Regions from separate parts of the Salipaludibacillus sp. HK11 genome, predicted to be linked through region 2. Evidence: riboswitches for the same ligand, from Rfam matches in the RefSeq annotation. Region 2 holds a riboswitch; each other region holds the start of a gene.
The links. A riboswitch is a leader RNA that binds a small molecule or an ion and turns the genes downstream of it on or off. The one in region 2 is predicted to bind cobalamin.
Positions count from the first base shown of each region.

Region 1: another riboswitch for cobalamin. It lies ahead of ACM26V_RS07730 (FecCD family ABC transporter permease); the one in region 2 lies ahead of ACM26V_RS21605 (cob(I)yrinic acid a,c-diamide adenosyltransferase).
Region 3: another riboswitch for cobalamin. It lies ahead of metE (5-methyltetrahydropteroyltriglutamate--homocysteine S-methyltransferase); the one in region 2 lies ahead of ACM26V_RS21605 (cob(I)yrinic acid a,c-diamide adenosyltransferase).
Region 4: another riboswitch for cobalamin. It lies ahead of ACM26V_RS06015 (ribonucleoside-diphosphate reductase subunit alpha); the one in region 2 lies ahead of ACM26V_RS21605 (cob(I)yrinic acid a,c-diamide adenosyltransferase).

Region 1 is NZ_CP181045.1:1,557,350-1,562,667, reverse strand. Features, by position in the region: gene ACM26V_RS07740 (diguanylate cyclase) at 1-239, shown strand, start outside; gene ACM26V_RS07735 (class I SAM-dependent methyltransferase) at 300-1,142, opposite strand; cobalamin riboswitch at 1,515-1,700, shown strand; gene ACM26V_RS07730 (FecCD family ABC transporter permease) at 1,867-2,982, shown strand; gene ACM26V_RS07725 (heme ABC transporter ATP-binding protein) at 2,979-3,785, shown strand; gene ACM26V_RS07720 (ABC transporter substrate-binding protein) at 3,897-4,898, shown strand; gene ACM26V_RS07715 ((2Fe-2S) ferredoxin domain-containing protein) at 5,010-5,318, shown strand, end outside.
Region 2 is NZ_CP181045.1:4,562,708-4,568,025, reverse strand. Features, by position in the region: gene ACM26V_RS21610 (cobyrinate a,c-diamide synthase) at 1-1,367, opposite strand, end outside; gene ACM26V_RS21615 (cobyric acid synthase) at 1-1, opposite strand, end outside; gene ACM26V_RS21605 (cob(I)yrinic acid a,c-diamide adenosyltransferase) at 1,391-1,936, opposite strand; cobalamin riboswitch at 2,100-2,312, opposite strand; gene ACM26V_RS21600 (alpha-glucosidase) at 2,540-4,210, shown strand; gene ACM26V_RS21595 (GNAT family N-acetyltransferase) at 4,458-4,904, opposite strand; gene ACM26V_RS21590 (calcium/sodium antiporter) at 4,999-5,318, opposite strand, start outside.
Region 3 is NZ_CP181045.1:1,108,665-1,113,982, forward strand. Features, by position in the region: gene ACM26V_RS05635 (amidase family protein) at 1-1,434, shown strand, start outside; gene ACM26V_RS05640 (HAD family hydrolase) at 1,583-2,251, shown strand; cobalamin riboswitch at 2,316-2,522, shown strand; gene metE (5-methyltetrahydropteroyltriglutamate--homocysteine S-methyltransferase) at 2,726-5,008, shown strand; gene ACM26V_RS05650 (glutathione peroxidase) at 5,169-5,318, opposite strand, start outside.
Region 4 is NZ_CP181045.1:1,200,955-1,206,272, forward strand. Features, by position in the region: gene ACM26V_RS06000 (ABC transporter permease) at 1-186, shown strand, start outside; gene opp4C (oligopeptide ABC transporter permease) at 197-1,090, shown strand; gene ACM26V_RS06010 (hypothetical protein) at 1,170-1,685, opposite strand; cobalamin riboswitch at 1,889-2,094, shown strand; gene ACM26V_RS06015 (ribonucleoside-diphosphate reductase subunit alpha) at 2,345-4,558, shown strand; gene ACM26V_RS06020 (ribonucleotide-diphosphate reductase subunit beta) at 4,574-5,318, shown strand, end outside.

The sequences.
Region 1 (5,318 bases), 2.2 Mb from region 2:
CAAATGCTAACCATCGCCAGGTTAAGCAGATTTCAGAGCAATGCTTACATGCCATTAGCAACTTAAAGATTCCGCACAAAACATCGATGGTTTCAGATGTTGTAACGGTAAGTATTGGAGCGGCAATGACTCAACCAAATCCAACTCATCAACCAAAGCAACTGATAATGGAAGCAGACGAACACCTTTACAAAGCGAAAGAAAACGGAAGAAACCAAATTTCTATCAAGGAAGCATGAAGGGTGAATTTAACCATTTCCTAATAATTCAAGTAAGACTTCCTGTTCAGAAAAGTGGGCCTACAGAATAGTAGGTTTCCAGCTGATCAGTGCTCCATAAAAGGCATGCTTATATGTCCACTTTCCGTTTTCTTTTTGCAGATAAGGGAGTAAACTTTCCCTAAGTGTTTCTTCACTTAATTGAGGAGATAGCACTTTTTTTCTGCAACTTTGAACCGCTTCTTCTAAAGAAGAATAAGTATATTTACGTTTAAGAGGGACCATCTTACAATCAGCGTAGATTCCCATTTCATATAATACATTTAATAGGTGAACATAATCTCTTCGTGGGTATTTAAGAACACACCTTTGCGTTCTTTCGAGGTCTAGGTAGTGTGGCTGAAGTGGACCTGTTGTCATACCAATTATACAGTGCTTTGTGGCGTGATTATTCATATTTGCCAATGCTTGCTTGATTTCAAACATTCGGTAAAAACAGTTCACACCCAGAACGACTGAGAAAAGCTGATTGGATTGGTATGTCTCCCATTTACTATGAATCGGTTGAAAAGTTATTGCTTTGTGGTTTATACGTTCATTTAAATAGTGCAGAACAGACTTAGAAGGATCAACCACTGTTAAAGACCGAACTTTTTCAGCAATAGAAAACGTATAGTTCCCCGCACCAGGTCCGATTTCAAGTACGTTATCTTCAGAAGTGAAATAAGTAGATAATTCTCGGTAAAATGGTAAGGAATATGAATCAATTGGTTGTGTGGTTGATTTTTCATTTAAGAAATTACGCCAAAAAGATTCTTCACATTGATCATCTGTCATCCTTTTTGGCATGTTACCATTCCAATCCTTTATTCCTTCTCGCCAGACTTCCTCATAATCGACATCATGTATCAGCTTTTTCTTCATCTTTTATCCTCCATTGGTTTTGAGTAATCAAAAAACGTCACTTATGTTAAAAACTGCGGCTTATTTGTTATTTCAATATAATAAATAACTACTATGAATAAAAATATATGTAGGGTACTAAATTTTTTCAAAATGAATTTGTGTTATAATTCGTAATGGTTACGTTTATTAGTGTAATACATATAGTAACTAAAGTGAAGAATATCATTTTATTTAAAAATTTTCCTTGCTAATTATACTTAAAAGTAGTTTAATAATAAATATGTATAAATATGGGTTGTGATTTCTAACTTATCAAATAAAACTAACTATTTTCAACTTAGTTTAGGTGAGTTGTAAATAATCAACTCATAATAAAATTCTTATTTTAAAAAAATGAATCAAAACAAAGGTGTATAACCGCTGGTTATGCTTAAAAGGGAAGTACGGTGTAAATCCGTCGCGGTCCCGCCACTGTAATGGGTAGTTTCATTGTATAAAGTCACTGAGTTAAATCGGGAAGACACAATGAAATGACGATCCTAAGTCAGGAGACCTGCCTTTGTTTTAAGTTGCTTCAATACCTACGGGTCATAGGTAGAGGAGTGTAGAATAGATGCTACTTTAATTTAAGTATGCCTTTTTGCACCTCTATCCATGCCATGGATAGAGGTGCATTTTTATGTTTTAAGCGCATTAAGAAAGAGTAAGTTATCAAATTAAATAAATGTAAGGTGTTGTTTATATGGAGAGCGCATTAAAAGACGGGGTTGATAATCGGTCAATAAAGCAAAAAGTAACAAAAAAGAGAAAGATAGCTTATAGAGTACTTTTTGTTGCTCTTCTATTCATCCTAGTTGTCACAATGACCAGTTCTATCATGCTTGGACCAGTTTCAATCTCTCCGTTGACCGTTTGGAAAATAGCATTTTCTAAAGTTTCTTTTTTGGACCATTTTATTGCATCGGATTGGTCAAAAGCCCAAGAGCAAATCATTTGGGAAATTCGGTTTCCAAGAGTGATATTAGGAGCCATTGTTGGAGCTGGTTTAGCAGTAGTTGGTGTAGCTATTCAAGCGTTAGTTCGAAATTCTTTAGCAGATCCATTTATTTTAGGGGTATCTTCTGGTGCTTCTGTTGGGGCTACACTCGTTATTATTTTTGGTGCGTTCCAGATTTTTGGTCAATATTCGCTTTCTATCGCCGCGTTTCTAGGTGCTCTCTTCTCTGTTGTGCTCGTTTTTATCGTAGCGCAAGTAAATGGGAGAATCTCCACAGTAAGACTATTATTGTCAGGAATTGCCATATCTATGATGCTATCGGCAATTACAAACTATATTGTCATATCGGCGCCTCGGGAAGAGGGGATACGCGATGCATTATTTTGGATGATGGGAAGTTTGGCAGGAGCTAAGTGGGAGCAATTAACGATTCCATTTATTTGTCTCTCGCTTGGCATAGCGACACTGCTCTTCTTAGCAAGACCTCTGAATCTTTTATTAATGGGGGAGAATACAGCTTCTACTCTCGGATTAAATATCGATCTTTTTAAGAAAATATTGATTCTCATCACGGCATTACTAACCGGAGTATTAGTCGCAGTGAGTGGGGCAATCGGCTTTATCGGATTAATGGTTCCTCATATTGTTCGCTTAATCATTGGCTCCGATCACCGACACGTCTTACCATTAAGTGCTCTTGTTGGAGCTATTTTCCTCATTTGGGCAGATGTAGTCGCACGTACAATTGTTTCTCCTCAAGAATTACCGATTGGCATTGTTACTGCATTATGTGGTGGGCCATTTTTTATTTGGCTTCTTAGACGTAGTTCTTATTCTTTTGGGGGAGGTGAAGGAAAGTGAAATTAACTGTTGAACAAGTCACAACGGCGGTGGAGCAGAAAAATATTATTAATGATATAACGATGCAAGTAAACGATGGACAATTTGTTGGCATTATCGGTCCTAATGGGAGTGGAAAATCGACATTGTTAAAGACAATCTACCGGGTATTGCGGCCGTATAAGGGATCGGTTTCTTTAAATGATCATGAAGTTACTAACCTTTCTCATAAGGAATTTGCTAGAAATATGGCTGTTGTTGCGCAAGAATCATCTGTTCCTTTTGATTTTACAGTGAAAGAAATTGTGTTAATGGGGAGAAATCCACATAAGCGGTTCTTTGAAGGGGACAGTGTGGAAGATGTAAAGATCGTTCGTGATGCTTTAGTGAGAGTGGGGTTAGAAAACCATGCAGAAAGAAGTTTCTCTACGTTATCTGGTGGAGAAAAGCAAAGGGTTCAAATTGCTAGAGCTCTTGTTCAGGAGACATCTTTTCTTATTCTAGATGAACCGACGAACAATTTAGATATTCATCATCAGCTTCAGATCCTTGATATTGTTCGAAACTTAAAAGTGAGTGTATTAACTGCGCTTCATGATTTAAATTTAGCGGCAGCTTATTGTGATGCGATATATGTAGTTAAGGGTGGCAAAATAGTCAAACATGGTACACCGGAAGAAGTCATTACTAAGGCAATGTTAAAAGAGGTTTTTCATGTAGACTGCACCGTTACGACACATCCTCAAACAGGGAAGTTGCAAATTCTATACGTATCCGATGGAATGTATCGATCGAGAGAATCAAATAAAATGTATGCTCCATAATATAGAAAAATAGAAATGGGTAAGAACATCATGGTTAAGTAGATTTGCACAATTTAGTAGATCATCCAAACGAGATTCGTCATAACAATAAATGAAAAAGGGGTATGAAAGATGACTAGAAAAATTCAAATGGTCTTTATAATCAGTACGTTTATTGCATTATTAATGGGTTGTGGTGCAACGGGAGAAGCTAATTCAAGTAATAGTCAAGAAAATGGAAACGATCTAGAAGCAGTTGAAAAGAATGAAGAAGAATATGGTGTTGTAGAAATTGAAAATGAAGATCGTACGCTTGTTTTTACAGAAGTTCCTCAACGTGCTGTCACTTTAAATCAACACGTAACAGAAGTCTTTCTAGCTCTTGGTTTAGAAGAATACTTGGTTGGTACGGCTTATCTTGACGATGAAGTTTTACCTGAATTTAAAGATACATATGAAAAAATTCCAGTATTGTCTGATCAATATCCATCACAAGAGGTGTTTTTGGAAGAAGAGCCTGACTTTGCTTATGCAGGGTGGACTAGTGCTTTCAACGAAGACAATATAGGTACTGTTGAGCAACTTGAGAAATTTGGCGTCAATGCTTACTTACATGAATCATCGAGTATTATTGGACCAGGCATTGAGGATATTTATCAAGATATTCGTAATATCTCCGAAATTTTTAACGTTGTTGAACGAGGAGAAAAGCTTATTAATGAGATGAAAACAGAGTTAGTGAACATTGAAGAAACAATTCCAAAAGATGAAGAGACTGTGCGTGTATTTGTCTTTGATAGTGGGGATACGGCGCCATTTACCTCAGGACAAAATTTCTTGAATTCAATCATTATGATGGCTGGAGCGACAAATATTTTTAATGATATTGATAGTAATTGGGGAGAAGTGAGTTGGGAAGAAGTGGTGGAACGAGATCCAGAAGTGATTGTGATTGTTGATTATGGGGAGACGACAGCAGAAGATAAAAGAAAGCAATTATTGAATCACCCTGCTTTAACGGATGTGACGGCAATAAAAGAAGAGCACTTTATTATTATGCCATTATCTGTTGCAGCTGAAGGGGTGAGAGTTCCATCGGCGCTAGATATTTTAGTAGATGGGTTATATGAATAAAACCTTATCTAATCATAAATAGAGTATTTACATTTCTATCATTAGCAAAGTTGCATTCTTATGAACTTGATTATTATAAGTATATTCATAACTAATAAAGGAGTTTTTTTTATGACTACTTGGAATTTAACGGGAACAAAAAAACATGTTTTGATCTGTAATGGATCTAGTTGTATGAGGAAAGAAGGGGAAGAAATTACTCTTGCCATCCGAGAAGAAATAAACAATCTTGAATTAGATGAACAAATTCACACGTCTAGGACTAAATGTAATGGACGTTGTAAGGATGCTTGTGTAGTCATTGTTTATCCTGAGGGGAATTGGTATTCTGCTACATCTCCAGAGGTTGGTAAATCTATTATTAAAAGTCATCAAGATTCTTCCATCGATTTACAACGATCATTAATTTACGACTTTGAA
Region 2 (5,318 bases):
TTTGTTTTCCACTCCAAACATCGATTGACCCATCGCTCAGCGATGGAAGGACATGAAGCAAAATGAAGGTGCGTATAACCGGCGACAAGATTATTGTTAATCTGCCCTTCTTCTTTTGTACCCTTACGCCCTGTAGTTTGAAAGGCTGCCGTTATCATTTCAGAGGAAGTATGCGTTGAGTAATGAAATTCATGCCCCTTTACTGTTTCTCCTATAGGCAACAAGAAATTTTCATTAAGCCCTGTTACTTCCCGATAACCAATGGCCGCTAAACGATCTGTCATTGTCACAGCGCCTGGAAGAACACCAACCATCGAATACTGATCTTGATTCGACGTCGTGATTGACTCACACAAAAACATAAATCCACCACACTCAGCAAACGTCGGCATCCCTTTATCTATCGCTTCTGCAATGGACGTTTGCATCTCTTTAAACTGAGAAAGTTCCTCTGCATACTCTTCAGGAAATCCTCCACCTAGATAAAGACCATCTACATTGTCTGGGAGCGATTGCCCTGAAAGTGGTGAGAAATAAACAATCTCTGCGCCAGCCGCTTCTAATAATTCTAAATTCTCTTTGTAGTAGAAGTTAAACGCTTTGTCTTTCGCTACAGCTATTTTCACACAGGCATCTCGTTTCTGTTGAAATAACTCTGACTCATTTTTGATGACGGGGGAAGTCACAGCTAATTTATAAAGGTGATCCAAATCAATCGTTTCTGAGATAACATTGCCTAATTGCTCGAAATATGGTGCTAGTTCTCCACGTTCAATCGATGGAATTAAACCTAAATGGCGTTCAGGCATCGACAGATTTGCATCCTTCGTCATATAACCTACGACAGGAATATGGCATTCCTTCTCCACGGCTTCTTTCACAAGCAAATAGTGACCCTTACTACCTACCTGATTCGCAATCACTCCGACAATATTGGCCTGCTCATTAAGCAATTGAAATCCTTTAACTATTGCAGCTGCACTCCGAGCGAGTGCGCCACAAGGAACGACCAATAAAACAGGACTATCGGTAATAACACTAATATCAGCCGTACTTCCTTTATCTGATGATGGGTCTTTGCCATCATAGAAGCCCATCACACCTTCGATCAGAGATATGTCTGCTCCTTGACTGCCTTTATGAAGCACTTCTTTTAATGTCTCTTCATCAAACATCCAACTGTCTAGATTTCGAGCTTGCCGACGGGATACTTCAGTATGGTATGTTGGATCTATATAGTCAGGACCACACTTAAATCCTTGTATGGTGAGCCCTCTTTGTTTGAATGCAGCCATAAGCCCGACTGTTATCGTTGTTTTACCGACACCGCTAGCTATTCCAGCAATGACTAAACGCCTTGTTGTCATGCTGTCATCCTTCATCCCATTCATTAATATTCAATCCCTTTAATGGCAGGGATCCCCTCATCATAATAGTGTTTCTCTGCTTCAACAATAGAAACAAGGTCTGCGAGTTCTTTTATTTTTGGATGTGCATCTCTTCCTGTTAACAAAAGATGAACGTGCGCTGGTCTTTCTTTAATCACATCAAGTACTTCTTGGAGTGGTAACACATCATCAATCGGAAAGGCACTAATTGCTAATGCGTTATTAATCTCATCTAAAATAACAACATCATATTCTCCGCTCATGATCGCTTGTTTCACTTGAGGCCAGCCTTTTTTAAGCGCTTCTCTGTGTTCTTCCGGTGTCTTCGTCCAGGTGAACCCTCTTCCTAATTGAACCATCTCAATCCCTAACTTTTTCAAAGCGGTTTGTTCTCCATATGTTCTCTCAGGTGATTTAATAAATTGAAAGATCCGTACAGTGAAATCGTGTCCAGCAGCGCGTAAAGCAAGCCCTAATGATGCCGTCGTTTTCCCTTTTCCATTACCCGTATATACGAGCGTCATTCCTTTTTGATTCTTCTTAGCCATGTGAACATCTCCTCTTATAATTTATCTTAAAATTAATATAAAAAACGCCTCCCCAGTAAGGAAAGCGCTACATACGAATACGGCACGTATATCTCAGTAAATACACAAAAGGCTGTTGTTATCAATCGACAACTCGCACAGTCGCTCACCTTTTCCTCGAAGGTCTTTAATACGACAAACAGGCAGGTCTCCTGACTTACATCTCACCGGAACCATTGCACCTTCCCATACAATTTTGCACAGTGGTAATCACAACATTCCTAGACGTTTACAGTGGCGGGACCGTGTTGGAATCTCACCAACTTCCCTTTTCATTTTTAACAAACAACACTTAACCTCGGGTATTGTTAAAAGAACCTATTTGCTTTTATTTAATTAATACATATTTACATAGTATAATTGAGCAAACTTAGAAAGTAAAACGACTATTTAGAATACCGCTTCAAACTAATGGTAAGTTTCGACCCTTGCATACAAAATTCTCTGATATAATTGAATTATAAAACAAATTTCGATATGATTAGCAAAGCAATTGAAAAACCGTTTGCACAACTCTTGTGCTTAAGGTAACGTTCGAATATCGGAAATGACGAGGTGGAAAACATGGAAAGAACATGGTGGAAAGAGGCAATTGGATACCAAGTGTATCCACGAAGTTTTCAAGATAGTAATGGAGATGGTTTTGGTGATCTCCAAGGTATGATCCAACGTCTAGACTATTTACAAGAATTAGGTATCGACTTCATCTGGATATGTCCGATGTATAAGTCACCTTTAGATGATAATGGTTATGACATTTCAGATTACCAAGATATATTGGAGGACTTTGGTACCATGGCTGACTTCGATGAACTTCTTCGAGAGGTTCATAAGCGAGGGATGCGATTAATTATCGATCTCGTGTTAAATCATACGAGTGACGAACATCCGTGGTTTATTGAATCACGCTCAGCCAAAGATAATCCAAAGAGAGATTGGTACATTTGGCGCGACGGTAAAGATGATCAAGAACCAAATAATTGGGAAAGCATTTTCGGTGGATCTGCTTGGGAGTATGATAAAAAGACCGAGCAGTATTTCCTTCACGTTTTCTCCAAAAGACAGCCAGACCTCAACTGGGAGAATTCAGATGTGAGGACAGCTCTTTATGATATGGTCAATTGGTGGCTTGACAAAGGAGTGAATGGGTTTCGAATTGATGCGATTAGTCATATTAAGAAACGACCTGGTCTCCCAAATCTGCCAAATCCTGATGAGAAAAAATATGTCCCTTCTTTTGATATGCACATGAATCAAGAAGGAATCCATGAATTTTTGCAGGAATACAAAGAACAAACGTATGATAACTATCCAGATACGATGACTGTCGGTGAAGCGAATGGCGTTAGTGTTGACGAAGCACACTTATGGGTTGGTGAAAACGGCAAAATGGATATGGTGTTTCAGTTTGAACATCTCGATTTGTGGGATCATGAAGTAGGCGGTGGTGGTCTCAATATTATCGAACTAAAGAACGCGTTAACTCGATGGCAAAAAGGTTTGGAGCACGATGGGTGGAACGCCTTGTTCATCGAAAATCATGATAAAGCCCGCGTTGTATCGACATGGGGGGACGACAAACAATATTGGCGTGAGAGCGCAACAGCTCTTGGGGCAATGTACTTTCTCATGAAGGGAACTCCGTATATTTATCAAGGTCAAGAAATCGGTATGACAAACATTTATTTTAATAATATTGAAGAATATAATGACGTAGCAGCTAAAAATATGTATCGTGAGAAAATAGCAGATGGCGATTCTCCACAAGAAATTATTAATGTTCTTGCTCACACATCGCGTGATAATAGCCGCACACCGATGCAGTGGTCAGATGATGCCAACGGTGGTTTCACAACTGGAGAACCTTGGCTAAAAGTGAATCCAAACTACAAGGATATTAATGTTGAAAAGCAACAAGGCGATGATCGGTCGATTCTGCAGTTTTATAAAAAAATGATTCAACTAAAAAAGAAGCATGATATTTTTACTTATGGTAGCTACGATTTGCTAATGGATGAAGATACGCAAGTCTTCTCTTATAAACGTGAATTTAATGGTCAAACTGCACTTGTAATAACAAACTTAACAGCTGAAAGTGCTGTTTGGATCAAAGAAGAGAATTCCATAGCAGTTTCTAGTAACCAGCTTGTATTAGCAAACATCGATGTCGACGAGCACGATTCCTCAGCATCGATTACGTTAAAGCCTTTTGAAGCAAGAGTTTATTTATATTAATCATATTTTGAAAGCCCGGGCGGATTGATCGCTCGGGCTTTTTCATGTGAGGGGATAACGAGCACCTTCATCTGAAAAATGGACTTTTTGTGATCGCTCATTAGAGTGTACAAGCTCCGAGTGTCTCGCATCTAGCTTTTTCTAGACACTCTCACGACTTCTTCACCTCTCAGTGGCTCGCACTTAGTTTTTTCTGGACACTCGTATGACTACTTCTCTTCTCAGTGTCTCACATCTAGCTCTTTGACTAATGGTTACTCCACACCATATCCAAGTGTGGAATGTCATCTTCCAAATACACCTCCGAGATAGGCTCAAATCCAAATGATTGGTAAAAACGCAACGCGTACTCTTGAGCTTGAATTTTAATCTCTTTTTCTAGTAATTGTTCGCTCAGAAATGCGATCGATCGCTCCATAATCTCTTTCCCTAACCCAGTTTTCCGTAATGGCTCTATTACTAAAACTCTTCCTATTGATGCTTGTCGGTATGCGACACCCGCTGGAAGTAGTCGAGTATAGGCAACTATGTCATTGTTCTCCTCCGCAAAAAGGTGATAGGATTGTGGATCCTTCCCATCAACTTCTGGATAAGCACAATTCTGCTCAACGACAAAAACATTAATTCTTTCCTGAAGTATTTTATACAGCTGATGTGTTGACAGTTCTTCAAATTCCTTTATGTAAAAATTCACGATACTCCCCCTAAAGTAAATGCTTCCGTTCATTTTATCATTACCTTTCTTTTTTTCAAAAAGAAAGGCTGACCAGTTAACATGATAAATTGATTTAGTTTCGATAGATAATATAGGCGAGATAAATCAGATAAGAAATTACTAAAATACTACCTTCACCTTTGCCTATTTTCCAATCCGTTCTTGAAAAAACAAGTAAAACAATTGTGAGAATAATCATAAATACCACATCAACAAATATTTTCGTTTCGATTTGAAGAGGAATAATAAGAGAAGTGATGCCTAAAACAAAAAGAATATTGAAAATACAGCTTCCAACAATATTACCTAATGCAATATCACTGTGTTTTTTTACGGCTGCCGTTATCGAGGTGACAAACTCAGGGAGAGAAGATCCTAAAGATACGACAGTAA
Region 3 (5,318 bases), 1.7 Mb from region 2:
TCGAATAATGAAATGATCGAACAGGCGATTACAAGAATTGAAGGAATAAATCCGACATTAAATGCGGTAGTTCAAAAGTTTTATGCTAAAGCAATGAAGAGTGTTAATGAAACCGAAACTGGAGCTCCATTCTTTGGGGTACCAATGTTACTAAAAGATATTACACAAGAAGCGGCAGGGCAAAAGATCACTTCAGGTTCTCGTGGTTTGAGAAACTATCGCTCAACTTCTGATGCAACATATACAAAACGATTGAAAGAAGCAGGAATGGTGATGATTGGGCACACGAATGTTCCTGAATTTGCTCTAATGGGTGTAACTGAGCCTTCTTTGTATGGCGCTACAAGGAATCCTTGGGATATTAACGTGACGCCTGGAGGTTCGAGTGGAGGTTCGGCAGCTGCTGTTGCTTCAGGAATGGTTCCAGTAGCAGGAGCAAATGATGGGGGTGGATCGATACGAATACCAGCAGCATACTGTGGATTATTTGGTCTAAAGCCTACGAGAGGTAGGACACCTGTCGGGCCAAATTCTGGCCGAGTTTGGCAAGGAGCTTCTTCAGAACTTGTCATAACAAAATCAGTTAGAGATAGCGCTGCTTGTTTGGACGCACTCTTTGTAGAAGAAAAGACAAATGCTTTTCGCGCTCCTAATTTTGATGGAAGCTACTTAGATGTTATGAATAAACCAATTAATCGATCTTTACGAGTTGCTTTTTCTGTGAATTCTCCGATAGGAACTCCCGTGGATAGACAATGTCAAGAAGGGGTATATCGAGCGGTAAAATGCCTAGAAAAACAAGGTCATCAGATAGAAGAAGTAGATGCACCAATAGATGGTCAACAAATTGCTAAGAGTTACTTAACGTTGTATTTTGGAGAAGTGGCAGCAAATCTTTCTGATATAGGTAGGCATCTTGGTAGAAATGTAACCATGGCTGATGTGGAACCTACTACGTGGCTATTAGGACTCTTAGGAAAAGGGACATCAGCAGAAGAATTTGTCTTGAGATTACGAGAATGGGACAAAGCAGCAATTGCAATGGAGAGATTCCATGAGACGTATGACTTATATATTACGCCAACAACGGCAATGCTACAGGCACAAATTGGTGAACTAGATTTGAAAAAGAAAGAAATAATGTTAATTCAACTTGTTTCAAAACTCCGTGCTGGGAAAAGTTTATTAAAATCAGGAATGTTAGATCAATTGATTGAACAAAGTCTTGGACGTACACCTTTCACGCAATTAGCAAATTTAACAGGGCAACCAGGCATGAGTTTACCAATTCATGAAACAAATGAAGGATTACCAATAGGTGTTCAAATCATGGCTGCTCGAGGGAAGGAAGATTTACTTTTTCAAGTTGCAACTTTATTTGAACAATCAGATTTATGGATCGACGTGCACAAAAATCCTTTTATGAGATTATGAAAGAAGCTAATATTTGACTCCATAAAAATATATCGACATAATATGACTATATTTTCACGAATTTACCTCATTTCACATAAAATATGAAGACTATGTAATTATATACTTTTAAAGGTGATTAGATTAAAATGGTATCGAGGTGATATCGATGGCAGTTGTAACAGTCGATTTTGATGGAACACTGTATCAAGGAAACTCATTCAAAAGCATGTTTCTAGTCGCTAAAAAGGAGTTCACTATAAAAGAGTGGCTTATTGTTGGACAAGGTTTACTGAAGTCTGTCGTACTTCGGATGATTAAGGGAAAAGAAGCATTTAGACATTCCTTTTTCAAATCATTTGCTAAGTCATTTAAAGGAAAAACAGACGAGGAACTAAAAGTTTTTTTCGAAAGACTTGTCCAAGAGGGAATTGCCGAAGTTCATCATAAATTGGTAGATAAAGTCCGGCAGCACCAAGCAGATGGAGATGAAATTGTCTTATTATCTGGAGCGCTCCATCCTTTTTTGTTTGCTTTTAAAAAAGAATTAAATTTAGATGCCCATGTGATAAGTACAGAACTTATTTTTGACGAAGAGGGTCTATGTACTGGAGAAATTGGAACAATTGTCAATGGGCAAGAGAAAGTAAGATTAATTGTAGATTGGTTGAGTCAAAACTCTAGTTCAATTAACCTAGATAAGGCTGATAGTATTTGGGCATATGCGGATAGCGAGAGTGATTTACCGTTGCTTGAGTTTGTAAATCATCCAATCGTTGTTAACCCGGGTGAAGAGATGAGAGAGATTGCTGAGAAAAATCAATGGCCTGTTTTTTGATTTGATACGCCTAATATATTTTGGGGTTGACAAACATTTAAAAATTAGTTAAGATTCAAACAATTTCATACTGTAGAAAATAGGTTGGATAAATCAAGATCAAGAGTCTTATTTATCTATTAAAAGGGAATCTGGTAAAAGCCAGAACGGTCCCGCCACTGTAAGATTGTAGTATTCATCGTTTAACCACTGGATTTGCTTTGAGATCTGGGAAGGTGATGAATATGATTACGATCAAGTCAGGAGACCTGCCTATTTTGACAGCACTGTCGACCTACGGGAAATAGGGAGGTGTTAAATATCATGTGTATCTATCTGAGATAGAGCATCGTTTGGTGACATTTGTAATTAACTGTGTCTTCAGAAGTATTTTTTAAATACTTATCGATCATACATATTACTTGGATATTTTCGCCTTTAATCTTAAGGTGGGAATATCTTTTTTTATGTTTTAAATTACGAGGAGGGTAATTAATGGAATTAAAAACGAGTGTACAAGGATATCCAAGAATCGGTGAAGAGAGAGAATGGAAGAGGACGCTAGAGTCTTATTGGAAGAAGGAGTTTGATCAATCCACTTTTCAAGTAAAAATGAAAGATATCCGTTTAGATCGCTTAAAAAAATTAAAGCAATCGGATCTTGATATTATACCAGTAGGTGATTTTAGTTATTATGATCACATGTTAGATACTGCCACGATGTTTGGACTAATTCCCAATCGATTTAAACACCAAGCAGAAAGTAATTCGCTAGACCTTTACTTTGCGATGGCGAGAGGAAGCAAAAATGCAGAAGCGTGCGAGATGACGAAATGGTATAACACAAATTATCACTATATTGTTCCGGAATTTGAAAACGATTGGGTACCAAAGCTAACAGAGAATAAACCTCTAAACGCTTTTCTAGAAGCAAAAGAGGAACTCAATATAAATGGGAAACCTGTCATCATTGGACCGTATTCCTTTTTATCGCTTTCTAAAGGATATCCAAAAGAAAAATTTTCGTATTACTTAGATATATTGCTAACGTTATATGCTAAAGTTATTGGTCAATTGACGGAGGCGGGAGCGGATTTAATTCAAATCGATGAACCGCATCTTGTAACTTCTTTAACAGATGACGACATTGAAATAGTAAAAGATATTTATGAAAAACTGGCAGATCTTGTTCCGAATTCAAAAATACTACTTCAAACATATTTTGATTCTGTTTCTCATTATGAACAAATAGTCCATTTACCTGTTGCTGGAATTGGATTGGATATGGTTTACGATAAAGAAAAACACGTTCAATATATTAAAGATTTTGGGTTTCCAAACGATAAAATATTATCATTAGGATGCATTGACGGGAAGAATATTTGGAAGACTGATTTAAATAATAGTTTTTCGATTGTAAAAGGTATTCGAGAATATTTACCGAATCATCAACTTCATCTTCAGTCTAGTTGTAGCCTTCTTCACTCACCCGTTTCGTTAGGAAAAGAAAAAGCCCTTAATGATAACTTGGTAAATGGATTAGCTTTTGCTGATGAAAAACTAGAAGAATTAAGATTACTTAAAGGAGCATTAACGGATAAAGATAAAGTGCTTCGAGATTGGGAGGAGCATCAACAGAAGGTCGATCTGTTTAAAGATAAGTACCAACGGTCGAATGATAAAAGAGAGGGGAAAATTGCTCAATCGTACCGATCCTTACCTTTTTCAGAAAGGCATACTATTCAGCAAAAGAAATGGCAATTACCAATACTTCCAACAACAACAATTGGTAGTTTTCCACAAACTCTTGATATGCGTAAAGCGCGAACATCTTATCGAAGGGGTGAGTTAACAGAAGAAACGTATCAGGGTATGGTTGAGGAAAAAATTCAACGCTGGATTACCATTCAGGAATCACTAGGATTAGATGTCTTTGTCCATGGAGAGTTTGAGCGTAATGATATGGTTGAGTATTTCGGTGAGAAGTTGAATGGATTTGCAGTAACAACAAATGGTTGGGTTCAGTCCTACGGTTCTCGTTGTGTAAAACCTCCTGTTATTTATGCAGATGTGACATTTGATAAACCGATGACTGTTAGAGAGAGCGCATATGCTCAATCGCTTACAGATAAACCTGTAAAAGGGATGCTAACTGGCCCAGTAACGATATTAAACTGGTCTTTTGAACGTAACGATATTCCAGCTAAAGCAGTAGCTGATCAAATCGCTGAAGCACTCACATCAGAAATATATCATCTAGAGCAATCAGGTGTGGAAATGATTCAAGTTGACGAACCTGCATTACGAGAAGGCTTGCCTTTAAAGGTAGAAAACCAAGCAGAGTACTTAAAATGGGCTGTTGAATCTTTCCGTTCTGCAACCTATAAAGTGAAGGATACGACTCAAATTCATACTCATATGTGTTACAGTGAATTTCATGAAATGATCGATTCTATCAAAGACATGGACGCCGATGTCATATCAATTGAAACGTCTAAAAGTCATGGGAAATTAATTCGAGTATTTGAAACAAATGTCTATGACAAAGGTATTGGCTTAGGAGTTTATGATATTCATAGTCCTAGAATACCAAAAGTGGAAGAAATGTCGAAAGTAATTGAGGAATCCTTAGGCGTCTTGCCTCCATTCTTATTTTGGGTTAATCCTGATTGTGGGTTGAAGACTAGAACTGAAGATGAAACAGTTTCTGCTTTAAAAAATATGGTTGAGGCAACACATTTGATGAGAGAAAAAGTAAAAAGTAGCGTTAAAATTTAAAAGGATGATCCTGATAGATTGATTGAAAAGTAAAGATGCAAAATAGAAGCCATCACTTTGAATTATAATCAAGTGATGGCTTTTTGTGGTTACTATAGACGTTCGACATAGAGCGTGGAAGGGGAAATAAAAACCTTCTAATACTTCGATAATAAAACCGTTATTTAATAAGTTTTTCTATATCTTTTTCTATTTTACTGGGTGAAGTTTGTGGCGAATAGCGTTTGACTACTTTGCCATTCTGATCAATTAGAAACTTCGTGAAATTCCATTTGATTTCAGATCCAAGGATACCTTTTCCCTCTTGTTT
Region 4 (5,318 bases), 1.8 Mb from region 2:
GCCGTTATTACGGAAGCTGTATTTAATTACCCTGGACTAGGAACGTTGTTCTTAAATTCAATTCAAAACCGTGACTATCCTGTCATCATGGCGATTAATTTGATATTAGCTGTTACTATTTTAATCGGGAATCTATTGGCAGATATCTTTTATGCAATAGTTGATCCGAGAATACGTTACGATTGAGGTGAACGCAATGGGAAATGAAAATAAATCAGTACAAGTAAAACCAGAAAAAAGTAAAAGTCCGTTTCAGCTTGCCATGCGTCGCTTTCTTCGTAATAAGTTGGCAGTGGTAGGAATTGTAATTATTATCATGATTATTTCCGTGGCCGTGTTCGCTCCTTTTCTGACAGCACATGATCCAACAAAGTCGGATTTATTGAAAGTAATGAATAAGCCTAGTAGTGACCATTGGTTAGGGACTGACAGTTCAGGCAGAGATAATTTTGCCCGCCTTGTCTACGGTTCGCAAGTATCGTTGATGATTGGTTTCTTTGCGATGTTATTCACGTTAGCTATAGGTGTGGTACTTGGATCGATTGCCGGATTCTACGGTGGAAAGACAGATAGTTTCATCATGAGAGCGGCAGATTTAATGTTAATTTTTCCTTTCTTATTGTTAGTGTTAACAGTCATGGCGATTGCAGACCGTGTGACCATCGGATTATTTATTACGATCATCGCTTTAACGACTTGGCCAAATATCACAAGGATCTTAAGAGGTACCTTCTTATCCTTGAGAGAGAAAGAATACATTATTGGTGCGCGTTCGATTGGTTGTTCAGACTTCCGAGTTATTACGAAGCATTTCTTGCCAAACGCCGTTGGTCCAATTATTGTCAATGCGACGGTCATGATGGCAACGTTAATTATTATTGAATCAGGACTTAGTTTTATTGGATTTGGGATTCCTCAACCGACACCAACGTGGGGGAATATGGTGACGGAAGCAAGAAATTTACGCGTGTTGACTCAACATTCAGAAGCATGGGTTCCTCCTGGTTTAGCTATTTTATTGACGGTGTTAGCGATTAACTTTATCGGTGATGGCCTTCGTGATGCATTTGATTCGAAAAGTAATTTTTAAAACGTTCTTAGTATTTATTAAGAACGTTTTTTCTGTAATGTTTTAGATTATTAACTAAATCCTAGAAAGAATAGTATTTTCATGGGTGCCAAAAAATCTCGCCCTTCTTTTCAGATTCAACAATATCAACAGTAAATTCATGTTTTTTATAAAAGTGGAGAAGGCGATCAATATGGTCCCAATCTCTATGTGAAAGGTTTCCTGATATTGTATGAACATTTAGGTCTTTTGTATATTCTTTCAAAAATTTCATGCAAACTGAACCAAAACCACGGTTGGATTCTCCACGAATATCATCGATGTGAATTCGATGGTCCTCCTTATATTGAGTATGAATGGAAAAAGCCCATTTTCCACGGAAAGGTTCTTCACAATCATGGGCCATTATTTTGCATATATCTCCGTTATCGGATGAGTAGATGATTACCCACTTTTCTTCTTTCGTTTGATCTATACCTAGAACTGTCCATTTCTTTGCAATTTGTTTGATGTTTTCACTCATACGAAACATTTGAAACTCTAAATTTTCATATTCTTGTATCAGTGATTGTTTATTTTTATCCTGCTTATAATCATAAGTGGCAGGGGGTAACATGATGAAAACTCCTTTCGATATAGGATCTGAGATAATGCTCACAAGTTTGAAATTTTACTAGACTAGTTCAAAAATTTCAAGGTATTTACTAAATTTCTTTTAAAGAAGTAATCATTGCATTTATTAGAAAACTACGGTATTCTATATCTAGTTCATATATTGATATTGTATAACTTAGTCATCAATATATAGTATGTCAACTGAATATAAGAAGAGAAACAGGTGCCTTAGTATGAGGCTTAATAGGGAATCCGGTGGAAAACCGGAACTGTCCCCGCAACTGTAAATGTGGACGAAATGAAGCGACCACTGTATGAGAATGTCATGAATTGTCATGGTGCTTATATGGGAAGGCTCAAAGTAGGTTGAAGCATAAGTCAGGAGACCTGCCAGTTTTTCTTTTGTTTCTGATCTTCGGGGGTTGAGAATGAGAAACGGTAGCAGAATCGCTCATCAGTGTATGTGCAGATTTATGACCAGTATCTATCAACCTACCGTTTTTTAGCCTTCCCTTGATTAAGGGAAGGCTATTTTTGTACTTTAAGAATTTTTAACTTAGCTAAAGGATTAAAGTAAGATAAACGAAGGCTTTCGCCATGAAGGACTTGGCGACAAGCCAAGTTTTTCTAATGTAACGAATTTGAGAAAGGAAGGATACTATGAGCAAGAGTACATTAACGAAAAGCAAATTTGAAGTTACGATTGATGAATTAAAACGTCGTTTCCCTCAATTATCGTGGGATCCATTTTCCGAAAGAATCAGTGCTATGAATAATCAACACCAACAAACCGCGGTTTCATTACCTGTAATGACAGCTCTAGACCAGTTATCTGCGCAGGAATCAGATTGGACATATGTTGCAGCAACGCTTTATTCATTAAATCTAAGTGAGGAAGTTAATGTAAATAGACAAATTCCAGCTTATAAGCAATTTGATGATCTTGTTACAATTCTAGTGAAACAAGGCTTCTACAAAAAAGAATTACTTGAAAAATACTCGACAAATGATTTAAACAAAATTGAGAAATGGTTGGACAAGTCTAAAGATAAATCATTTACATACATCGGATTAAAAACATTAGCCGATCGATACTTAGCGAGGACACACAATGGCAAATTAATTGAGTTGCCCCAAGAACGGTTTATGATTATCGCGATGAGTTTAATGTTAGATGAACCAAAAGAACAACGTTTAACACTCGTGAAAGAATCCTATTGGGCCCTTTCTAATCTTTATATGACCGTAGCAACACCTACATTAGCAAATGCAGGAAAAACACATGGTCAATTATCAAGTTGTTTTATAGACACGGTGGATGATAGTTTGCAAGGGATTTTTGACAGCAATACGGATGCTGCTACCGTTAGTAAAAATGGTGGGGGACTTGGTATTTATTTAGGGAAAATTCGTGCAAAAGGTTCTTCGATTAAAGGGTTTAAAGGTACATCTTCAGGAGTTATACCTTGGATGAAACAATTAAATAACACTGCAGTAAGTGTTGATCAATTGGGGCAAAGACAAGGAGCCATTGCAGTTTATTTAGATGTGTGGCATAAAGATATCTTCTCCTTTTTAGATGCGAAGCTAAATAATGGTGATGAACGACAACGTACGCATGATTTGTTCACTGGTGTTTGTATTCCTGATTTATTTATGGAAAAAGTTGAAGCTAGAGAGGATTGGCACTTGTTTGATCCACATGAAGTCCGTCAAGTCATGGGCGTTTCCTTAGAGGATGTATATGATGAGAAAGAAGGACAAGGCACTTTCCGAGAACTGTACAAAGCGTGTATAGAGAATGATGAGATAACTTCAGTAAAAGTTCCTGCCATAGACATTATGAAACGGGTGATGGTCTCTCAATTGGAAACGGGTACGCCATATATGTTTTATCGTGACACTGTAAATAGGATGAATCCTAATCGACATGAAGGGATGATCTATTCATCGAATTTATGTACGGAAATTATGCAAAATATGAGTGCGACGATCGTAGAAGAACAAACGACAAGTGATGGTGAAATCATTACAAAGAAAAAAGCAGGGGATTATGTCGTTTGTAACTTGAGTTCGATTTCATTAGCAACAGCTGTTAAAGATGATGTTCTAGAGCGTTTGATCACAATTCAAGTTCGTATGTTAGATAACGTGATTGATATGAATACGATTGACGTTCCACAAGCGCAAATAACCAACCAAAAGTACCGTGCAATAGGACTTGGAACGTTTGGATGGCATCACTTACTAGCTGAAAAGAAAATTTCTTGGGAATCTGACAGAGCAGTTCAATACGCTGACGAACTTTATGAAACCATTCATTATTACACTGTAAAAGCAAGTATGGAGTTATCAAAAGAAAAAGGAGCTTATCCAGTTTTTGAGACTTCTACGTATTCTACCGGAGAATACTTTGAAGACAGACATTATCAGAACTCAGAGTGGAAGCAATTACAAGCAGATGTTCAAACTTATGGGTTAAGAAATGGCTATTTAATGGCTGTTGCACCAAATTCTAGTACATCTCTTATCGCAGGATCATCCGCATCGATTGATCCAATCTTCAAAAAAGAATATGCCGAGGAAAAGAAAAACTTTAAAATACCAGTCACTGCTCCAAACTTGAATCAGGAGACAACGTGGTATTACAAACCTGCTCATACGATCGATCAGCATTGGAGTATAAAACAAAACGGTGCAAGACAAAAACATATTGATCAATCTGTCTCGTTTAATTTATATGTTAAAAATACAATCAAAGCAAAAGAGCTTTTAAGCCTTCATATGGATGCTTGGAAACATGGGTTGAAAACTACCTATTATGTACGTTCAACATCTAGTGAGTTAGAAGATTGCGAGAGTTGCTCAAGTTAATCAGGAGGGAAATGAATGACGAAATTATCGGAAAGAAAACTATACGATGTCGATGCACCAAACGCATCGACGGGAATAATACTTGGTGAGAGTTCAAATGTGCTGAACTGGGACGATGTGCGGTTTTCATGGGCATACCCTTTATACAAAAACATGTTGGGTAACTTTTGGACACCATTTGAAATTAATATGAGTTCAGATGTGAAACAGTTTGCTAATTTAACAGAGACAGAAGAAGATGCTTTCAAAAAAATAATTGGACTATTAGCTTTTTTAGATAGTATTCAAACAGATTATGCGATGCACGTATCGAAATACTTAACAGACTCTAGTTTGAATGCATTGATGACAGTGTTGGCTTTCCAAGAAGTTGTCCATAATCAAAGTTATTCTTATGTGCTATCAAGCTTAGTGAATAAGGATGAACAGGATGAGATATTTGAGTATTGGAAACATGACCCGATTCTGAGAGAGCGAAATGATTTCATTGCTAAAGGATATGAAGCTTTTATTAATAATCCAACACCAAGAACGCTCTTAGAATCGATTGTTTACGATGTTGTTTTAGAAGGATTAAATTTTTATTCAGGTTTTAGTTTCTTTTATCATTTGGCAAGAAATCAAAAAATGGTCTCTACATCAACGATGATCAATTACATTAACCGAGATGAACAATTACATGTGTATCTATTCGCTAACATCTTTAAAGAACTACGAAATGAATTTCCTGAATTGCAGACGAAAGAAATCGATCAGTTTG